2 regions of the Streptomyces sp. NPDC005899 genome follow, and region 1 is predicted to be linked to the other one. Evidence: riboswitches for the same ligand, from Rfam matches in the RefSeq annotation. Region 1 holds a riboswitch; the other holds the start of a gene.

Region 1 (4,178 bases):
GCCGCCGGCCTGATGGACTGACGGTGTGCCTCCGGCGGCGCCCCCTGACGGCGCGGGCCGGGGGTTCGCGCGGTGGCCCGCCCCACCGCCTCGGCGCGCGGCCCGGCCGGTGCTCCCGCCGCCCGCCCTCGCGGCGGTGTGATGCATGGGACCTGCGTATCGCTGGATTCTGTGGGAGGAGCGGGTCCTCCCGTGGACAGGCGGGAGTCGCCAGGTGCGGGTACGGGGCATGAGCGGCTGGATTCCGCGGACCCGGCGGATCGGGCGGAGCGCGGGACGAGGGCGGCCGGCGTTACCGGGGCCCATCGAGGCCCTCGGGCCCTTGCTGCCGACCACGTACGGAATCGACGAGCAGGTCGACTGGGCGGTGGCCGAAGCCCGCTGGGGTGCCCGCTTCCCGGCGGACTACAAGGCCTTCATGCGGGCCTACGGGGAGGGCTCGGTGGACGACGCGATCGTCGTCCACCGCCCGCTGCCCGTGGACGCCGGGGAGGGGGAACGGACGCCCGACGCCATGGCCGAGCGGACCGTCGCCGTACGGCAGGTGTGGAGGGCGGAGGCCGACGAGGTGTGGGCCGATCCCGCCGGCCCGGACCTGCTGCTCGACCCCGGTTCCCTGCTCGCCTGGGGGGCTACCGCCGAGGCCGCCGTCCTGTGCTGGCTGACGATGGACGAGGACCCCGACCGCTGGCCCGTGGTGGTCTGCGGAGACCGCTCCGCGCCCGCTTTCGCGCTGTACCGCTTCGGGATGGCCGAGTTCCTGCGCAGACTGCTGACCGGCGGCTTCGACATGTCACCGGTGACCGTGGACGGCACGGCGCGGACGCGCCCCCACACGTTCGTCAGCCGGGCCGTGCAGCGGGCCCGCCGTGGAGCCGGCCTCGACCCCTGGACGGGTGCGCCGATGGCCGGCTGAGCCGAAGCCACGGCAGGGCCGGGACCGTCGGGGCCAACCCCCGACGTGCCACCGGCCCGAGCCGGCCACCGGGTCATGACGTGCTCACGGGGCCCCGGCTCCGGCGGCCGGGGCCCCGGGCTCAATGACGCCTCCAGGTGAGCTTGCCGCCGCCCACCCACCGCACGACGGCCGGGTCGTCGAGGTCGTGGACGGTGATACCGGCGGCCGAAGCGGCGAGCAGCACGTCCGTCATCGAGGCCGCCCCGCCGACGACCTCGCCGTCGATCTCGACGATGCGGAAGGGCGGGTCCCCGGGCTGGACGGGCAGGACGGTGATCCGTGGCTTCGAGAGGTCGGGGTTCACGCTTTCGGTCATACGGAGACGCGTTCCACGCGACGACCCTCGGTATGCCCACACTTGAGGCAACTGAGTCGTATGCCCGATTTAGGTTCTTTCTTGAGTTAATACCTTAATTTCCATACGGGTGTTGTCGAGGGCCTCGCTGTCGCCGCGCGGCGCAAATCGCCCTTATCGGGCGCCGTGACCAGCGTCACCCCACGCGTCCGGGACGCTGTCACGCCCCACCCGGTTCCCTTGCGCCCCAGAGAAGTTGAGAGTGGCGTGTGGGGTCGGTTACATGAATGCGCATGAATTGATCTTGCCTGTGAATTGTGATCACGAATTCGGGGCTTGTTCCTTTCGGCATTTCTCGCCTACGGTCACCATCACTCCGGATGGAACGCCGAATCCTGCCGCCGTCCGGGAACCCGACCACATCTCGTACGGCAGGAGCGGGGGACCCAGGTAAGCGCCGATCCGGTATCCGGAACGGCTCGGGGTGAAGTCGCATTCGCATGCGGCCGGGCATCTCCAGCCCGAACCCGACAGCTCACTTCGCAGGCGACGGAGAGGAATTCAGCATGCCCGCAAAGTCCAAGCACCGTCGTTCCAGGGCCAGTTCGCTCACCCGCGGCATCATCGCCGTGAGCACGGGTGGGGCCGCCCTCGCCCTCCCCGTGATCGGCGCGACCGGAGCGTCCGCCGCACCGGCGCACCCGGTGGCCGTGGAAAAGGCGACGACGTCGACTTCCGTGTCCGGCAAGGAAATTGCCGCACACAAGTCCGCACCCGTCACCTATTCCGTGATCTTGGGTGATTCCCTTTCCAAGATCGCCCGTGACCATTCCGTGAGCGGTGGCTGGCAGGAGCTGTACAACGGCAACCGAAAGGCTGTCGGCGGTAACCCGGACCTGATTCACCCCGGCCTGAAGCTGACCATCGGCGCCAAGTCCTCCGGTAATGCGGCGGACGCCGCGGGTAAGGACGGGAAGAAGGCCGGAAACGCGGCCGAGGCCGATTCCGCCACCTCCGCCTCCCCGGACGGCGCCGAGCGGAGCACCGACCGCGCGGACCGCTCCGAGCGGACCACGGAGCTCGCCGCGCAGGGTGCGCCGGCCGCCGTCGCCACCGAGGCCGTAGCCGCCGAACCGGTCGCGTACACGAACGACCTCGACGGCTGGATCAAGGAGTCGCTGGCCGTCATGGCCGAGCACGGCATCCCCGGCACCTACGAGGGCATCCACCGCAACATCATGCGCGAGTCCTCGGGCAACCCGCTGGCCATCAACAACTGGGACATCAACGCGATCAACGGAGTCCCCTCCAAGGGGCTGCTCCAGGTCATCGACCCCACGTTCCAGGCCTACCACGTGCCCGGTACGTCGATGGACAGCTACGACCCGGTCGCCAACATCACGGCAGCGTGCAACTACGCGGCCGACCGGTACGGCTCGATCGACAACGTGTTCGGTGCCTACTGAGCAGTGACCGCGTGACAGCGGACCACCGCGTCTGACGGGTGGTGCGGGTTCTGACGGGCCCGCACCACCCGTCTTCGCGTGCGCGGGACGACGGGAAGGCTGTGCACGCCGCCCGGAGCGGACGTCGGCCGCAGTGCCCGCACGGGGTGCGGGCGTACGTGTCCTGGGCCCCCGGCTCCCGGGCGACTGGTCACGTACAGGTTCGTCGTCCATACTGCCCGCCGTGGAGCAGCGCATAGATTCCAACACGAAGCCAGCGTTCGCCGCGGGCACGGACCCGGCGTACATCCCCGGCCTGACGGCCCCTGCCCCCGCGCGGACGGAGGAGGAAGCGGAGAAGGCGCCCGAGGGAGCCGACGTGCCCGCCGGGTCGCGGAGCCCGGCTGACGCCGCGGCTGCCGGTGACGAGGCGCGGGAGTCCACCGAGAGGGCCGCGGCGGACGACCCGGCGGATCGGGAGGACGCCGACGGCTCTGCGGCAGGGCGCGACGCGGACCCCGCAGAGGCGGAGCCCGCGGCGGAAGGGCCCGTCTTCGAGGTCAGTGACCGGCGCGGGTCCATCCGGGTCGACCGGGACGGTGTCCGGTTCACGCTGGACGACCAGGAGGCGGAGTTCGACTGGTCCGAGATCGGCGCTGTCGAGGTCAAGACCGCCCGCTTCGGGCGCCGGTTCACCGTCACCGTCCACCTGTCGAGCCGCCGGTGGTTCAACGCGGAGGTCGAGGCGGCGGCCCGGAGCAGCCTCGCGCAGTGGACCGCGGACCTCGACGCGGCGCTCGACGCCCACTTCGACGAGGCCTGACCCGGTCGCGTGACGCGGGTGCCGGGCCCCGCCCGCCCGGCACCCGCGTCCGTACGTGAAGTCAGGCGCCGGCCGCTCCACCGAGGACCACCGACCGGGTCAGGTGGCGGGGCCGGTCCGGATCGAGGCCCTGGGCGAGTGCCCGGGCGATCGCGAGCCGCTGCACCCTGACCAGATCCGCCAGCGGGTCCAGGCCGCTCTCCACCCAGCGGGCACCGGTCGCCCGCACCTGCTCGGCCAAGCCCCGCGGTGCGGTGCCGAACATCCAGGTGGCCGTCCCGGCCGTGGCGATACTGATGGGGCCGTGGCGGTACTCCATCGCCGGATACGACTCCGTCCAGGACAGCGACGCCTCCTTCATCTTGAGCGCCGCCTCGTTGGCCAGCCCCACCGTCCACCCCCGGCCCAGGAAGCTGAACTGGGTGCACGCCGCCAGTCCTTCGGGCAGCGGCTCGGCCAGCGCGGTCTCCGCGTCCCGCACGGCCTCCTCGCGGTGCAGCCCGAGGTGGGCCCGGAAGAGGGTCAGGGCCGTCGTGGCGAACCGGGTCTGCACGACCGACCGTTCGTCGGCGAAGTCGAGCACGACCACCTCGTCGGCGGCCTGCACGACCGGGGCGGCGGGGTCGGCCGTCACCGCCAGGGTGGCCGTGGTCCCGC
Region 2 (4,178 bases), on a different contig from region 1:
TGGCGCGAGCGCTGTCCGAGGGCACGGACAAGCACTCCGCGGAGGAGTTCGCCGCCGAGCTGGAGCGCTGCGGCGCCACCCTGGACGCGCACGCCGACCACCCCGGCCTCCGTGTGTCCCTGGAGGTCCCGGTGTCCCGGCTGGCCAAGGCCCTCGGGCTGGTCGCCGAAGCGCTGCGCGCCCCGGCCTTCGCCGAGAGCGAGATCGAGCGCCTCGTCGGCAACCGGCTCGACGAGATCCCGCACGAGCAGGCCAATCCGGCCAGGCGCGCCGCCAAACAGCTCTCCAAGGCGCTCTTCCCGGCCACGGCCCGGATGTCCCGTCCGCGCCAGGGCACCGAGGAGACGGTGCGCCGGATCGACGCCGCCGCCGTGCGCGCCTTCTTCGACGCGCACGTCCGCCCCTCCACGGCGACGGCCGTCGTCGTCGGCGACCTCACCGGTGTGGACCTGGACGCGCTGCTGGCCGAGACGGTCGGCGACTGGTCGGGCGACGCGGGCCGGGCGCGTCCGGTACCGCCGATCACCGCGGACGACACCGGGCGGGTCGTCATCGTGGACCGGCCCGGCGCCGTACAGACGCAGCTGCTGATCGGCCGGATCGGTGCGGACCGGCACGACAGCGTGTGGCCGGCCCAGGTGCTCGGCACGTACTGCCTCGGCGGCACCCTCACCTCGCGGCTGGACCGGGTGCTGCGCGAGGAGAAGGGCTACACCTACGGGGTCCGGGCCTTCGCGCAGGTGCTGCGTTCGACGGCGCCCGGCTCGTCCTCCGGGGCGACCGGGGCCGCGATGCTCGCCATCAGCGGTTCCGTGGACACGGAGTCCACCGGTCCGGCGCTCCAGGACCTGTGGACGGTCCTGCGGACCCTGGCGGCCGAGGGACTCACCGACGCCGAGCGGGAGACCGCCGTGCAGAACCTCGTCGGGGTGGCCCCGCTGAAGTACGAGACGGCCGCCTCCGTCGCGGGGACCCTCGCCGACCAGGTGGAGCAGCACCTGCCGGACGACTACCAGGCCCGGCTGTACGCGCGCCTGGCCGAGACCGGCACCGTGGAGGCGACCGCCGCGGTGGTCAACGCCTTCCCGGTGGACCGTCTGGTCACCGTCCTCGTCGGGGACGCCGCGCAGATCGCGGATCCCGTCAGGGCGCTGGGCATCGGTGAGGTGTCGGTCGTCAGCGGCTGACCCCTCCGGGCTGACGGGACGGCAGAAAGGGGGCGGGCCCCGGCGAGAGGTGCTCGCCGGGGGCCGCCCCCTTCTGTCCGTTCCTTCCACCCGCTCCCTTTTGTCCGTCTTGAAGGCGTCCGGTGCTGTATGCCCTGTGGGATGTGTGACACGAGGCCGTGTCCGTTTGGTGATCGACAGGGGTCCGGCCTAGCGTCGATCCGGCTGTCCGTCGGACATCTGCCGCGTCCGCGGCGCCGGGCAGCCATCGCCGAGTCCCCGTCAGGCGCGAGCCTGGGGAGCCGGGGACCCACGCAGTCCCTGGGGTGAATCGGATGCCCGTGTCTCACGAGAGGTGCGGGGACCCGTAGGAGACCTTCCTGCTCCGAACCCGTCAGCTAACCCGGTAGGCGAGAAGGAAGGAAAGGATCAGCCCCTCAATGCCGTTCACCCGTGCCACCGGGAAGCACCGTGCCCCGAGCCGCCTGTCGCGCCACAGTGCCCGGGCCGCCGGCATCGCTGCCCTGGCCACCGCCGGCGTCATGGGCGCCACGGCGTCCCCCGCCCTCGCCGCGGAGGCCGAGGCGCCCTCCGTCAGCGACACCGGGCTCACCCAGGCCACTGCCATCGGCACCACCCTCGCCGGCCGGATCGCCGCCCAGGCCGAGGCCCAGCGGCACCAGGCCGACGTCGCGGCGAAGGCCAGGGCGGAGGCCGAGGCGAAGCGCAGGGCCGAGGCCCGCGCCGCGGAGGCGCGTGAGGCGAAGGCGCGGGCCGCCCGCGCCGAGGAGCGTGCCAGGCTCAACGCCTTCCGTCTCCCGGTCGCAGGCTCCTCCGTGACCACCGGCTACCGGTCCGGTGGCGCGCTCTGGTCCTCCGGGAGCCACTCCGGTGTGGACTTCCGCGCGGCCTCCGGCAGCTCCGTCGTCGCGGTCGGCGCCGGTACGGTCGTCGAGGCGGGCTGGGGCGGTGCGTACGGCAACAACATCGTGCTCCGGATGACGGACGGCACGTACACCCAGTACGGCCACCTCTCCTCGATCGGCGTCTCCGTCGGGCAGAGCGTCACCTCGGGCCAGCAGATCGGCCTGTCCGGCTCGACCGGCAACTCCACCGGTCCGCACCTGCACTTCGAGGCGCGGACGACGCCGGAGTACGGCTCGGACATGGACCCCGTCGCCTACCTCCGTGCGCACGGCGTCATGCTCTGACGGCTCCGGCAGCCCTGACGGGTCCGGCATCGCCCGGCACCGCGTCCGCCCTCCAGGCCCCGGCATCCCGCCGGGGCCTTCGGCGTGCCCGGCCGGCGGAGTGGGTCTCGGCCGGCGGCCGAGTCGTACGGCGGGCAGCGAATACAAATGAATTCCGGCTCTCCGTCGGAAATCGCGATGGATTGCAATAGAGTCACAGAACAGGCGTCGGTCGGCCGCGTTCCGCGGGGATCAAGACGGAGGTTCGGACATGCGCATTCCCGCGCATTCGGTATGCACGGCGGTCCGTGACGACATCGTCTCAGGTGTCTTCGAGCGCGGCAGCCGCCTGACCGAAGAGGTGCTCGCGCGCCGCTACGGCGTCTCCCGCGTCCCGGTGCGGGAGGCGCTGCGGACGCTGGAGTCCGAGGGGTTCGTCGTCACCCGCCGGCATGCCGGAGCCTGCGTGGCCGAGCCGACGGAGCAGGAGGCCGCCGACCTGCTGGAGATCCGGATGCTCCTGGAGCCGCTGGGCGCCGCCCGGGCGGCGCAGCGCCGGACCGAGGCGCACCTCAAGGTGCTCCGCGGCCTGGTCAGGCTCGGTCAGGAGCGGGTGCGGCGGGGCGAGGGGGAGGATCTGCGCTCGCTGGGCGGCTGGTTCCACGAGACGCTGGCGCAGGCGTCCGGGAGCCCCGCCCTGATCGCGCTGCTCACCCAGCTCCGGCACAAGATCGCCTGGATGTACACGGTGGAGCGGCCGGTCCGCCCGGCCGACTCGTGGGCCGAGCACGGCGCCATCGTGGACGCCGTGGCCCGCGGTGACGTGGAGAGGGCGAGGCTGCTCGCGGCCCGGCACGCGGAGCAGGCCACCGCCGCGCACCGGTTGCGCCGCACGGACCGGGCGGCGCGCGGGGCGGGAGCGGCGAGGGTGAGTACTTCGCAACATGCCGTAAACACCGCAGGCGTGCGCCATTAACAAAGGCGCCGTATACAAAGAAGGTAATGCGCGCAGGGCTTTCTTTTCGCTGCCCGATCGCGCTATTCATGCCTTTCGGTACCTGCGTTCCCCTTGGGGAATTCGGGAGTGCTTCCGGGAACGGCGGAGCCGCGGCTCCCCGAAGGGGTGCCGCGGCTCGGGCGCTCGATGCGGTCCCGGTGGGAACCGGCCGGTTCAGACGGTCTCGGGAAGCTCCTCGAGACCCTCGGCGACCAGCTTCGCCAGGCGGTCCAGGGCGGCCTCGGCGTTGTCGGCCTCGGAAGCCAGCACGATCTCCTCGCCGCCCTGGGCGCCCAGGCCGAGCACCGCGAGCATGGAGGCCGCGTTGACCGGGTTGCCGTCGGCCTTGGCGATCGTCACAGGAACGCCGGAAGCCGTGGCGGCACGGACGAAGATGGAAGCGGGGCGGGCGTGCAGGCCCTCGGTCCAACCGACGTTGACGCGGCGCTCAGCCATGGTTCTGCCCTTCACGTATCAATGGGTTGTCTAGACCAGTGTCTCATGCGGCGCATGCTGCCGTGCCCGGCTACGGCGCGTCGCCCACCGCCGGGCGACATCACCCAGCGTGCCCCGCCCCCGGACCCGCCGCGACCGGTGTGCCGGGTCGTAGGCTCTGTCCATGGAGCCGACCCCGGAGCAGAGTCCGCACTACGCGTACCCCGACCACTGGGAGGCCGACGTGGTGCTCCGGGACGGTGGCACGGCGCGCATCCGGCCCATCACCACGGACGACGCCGAGCGGCTGGTCAGCTTCTACGAACAGGTCTCCGCCGAGTCGAAGTACTACCGCTTCTTCGCTCCGTACCCGCGCCTCTCGGCCAGGGA

Evidence for each region. Region 1 has a riboswitch for cyclic di-AMP ahead of ABZ371_RS22065 (transglycosylase SLT domain-containing protein). Riboswitches for the same ligand answer to the same signal wherever they lie in the genome.
Region 2: linked by a shared signal. The riboswitch ahead of ABZ371_RS14410 (M23 family metallopeptidase) and the one ahead of ABZ371_RS22065 (transglycosylase SLT domain-containing protein) in region 1 are both predicted to bind cyclic di-AMP.

Annotation. Positions count from the first base shown of each region.
Region 1 covers NZ_JBEXWB010000219.1:2,508-6,685, forward strand. Annotated here, with positions in the region: gene ABZ371_RS22050 (NAD(P)H-dependent oxidoreductase) at 1-21, shown strand, start outside; gene ABZ371_RS22055 (SMI1/KNR4 family protein) at 323-916, shown strand; gene ABZ371_RS22060 (hypothetical protein) at 1,038-1,274, opposite strand; cyclic di-AMP (ydaO/yuaA leader) riboswitch at 1,630-1,815, shown strand; gene ABZ371_RS22065 (transglycosylase SLT domain-containing protein) at 1,820-2,719, shown strand; gene ABZ371_RS22070 (hypothetical protein) at 2,943-3,521, shown strand; gene ABZ371_RS22075 (SIS domain-containing protein) at 3,583-4,178, opposite strand, start outside.
Region 2 covers NZ_JBEXWB010000100.1:12,082-16,259, forward strand. Annotated here, with positions in the region: gene ABZ371_RS14405 (pitrilysin family protein) at 1-1,187, shown strand, start outside; cyclic di-AMP (ydaO/yuaA leader) riboswitch at 1,426-1,593, shown strand; gene ABZ371_RS14410 (M23 family metallopeptidase) at 1,607-2,377, shown strand; gene ABZ371_RS14415 (GntR family transcriptional regulator) at 2,628-3,332, shown strand; gene ABZ371_RS14420 (HPr family phosphocarrier protein) at 3,528-3,809, opposite strand; partial or broken gene ABZ371_RS14425 (GNAT family N-acetyltransferase) at 3,973-4,178, shown strand, end outside.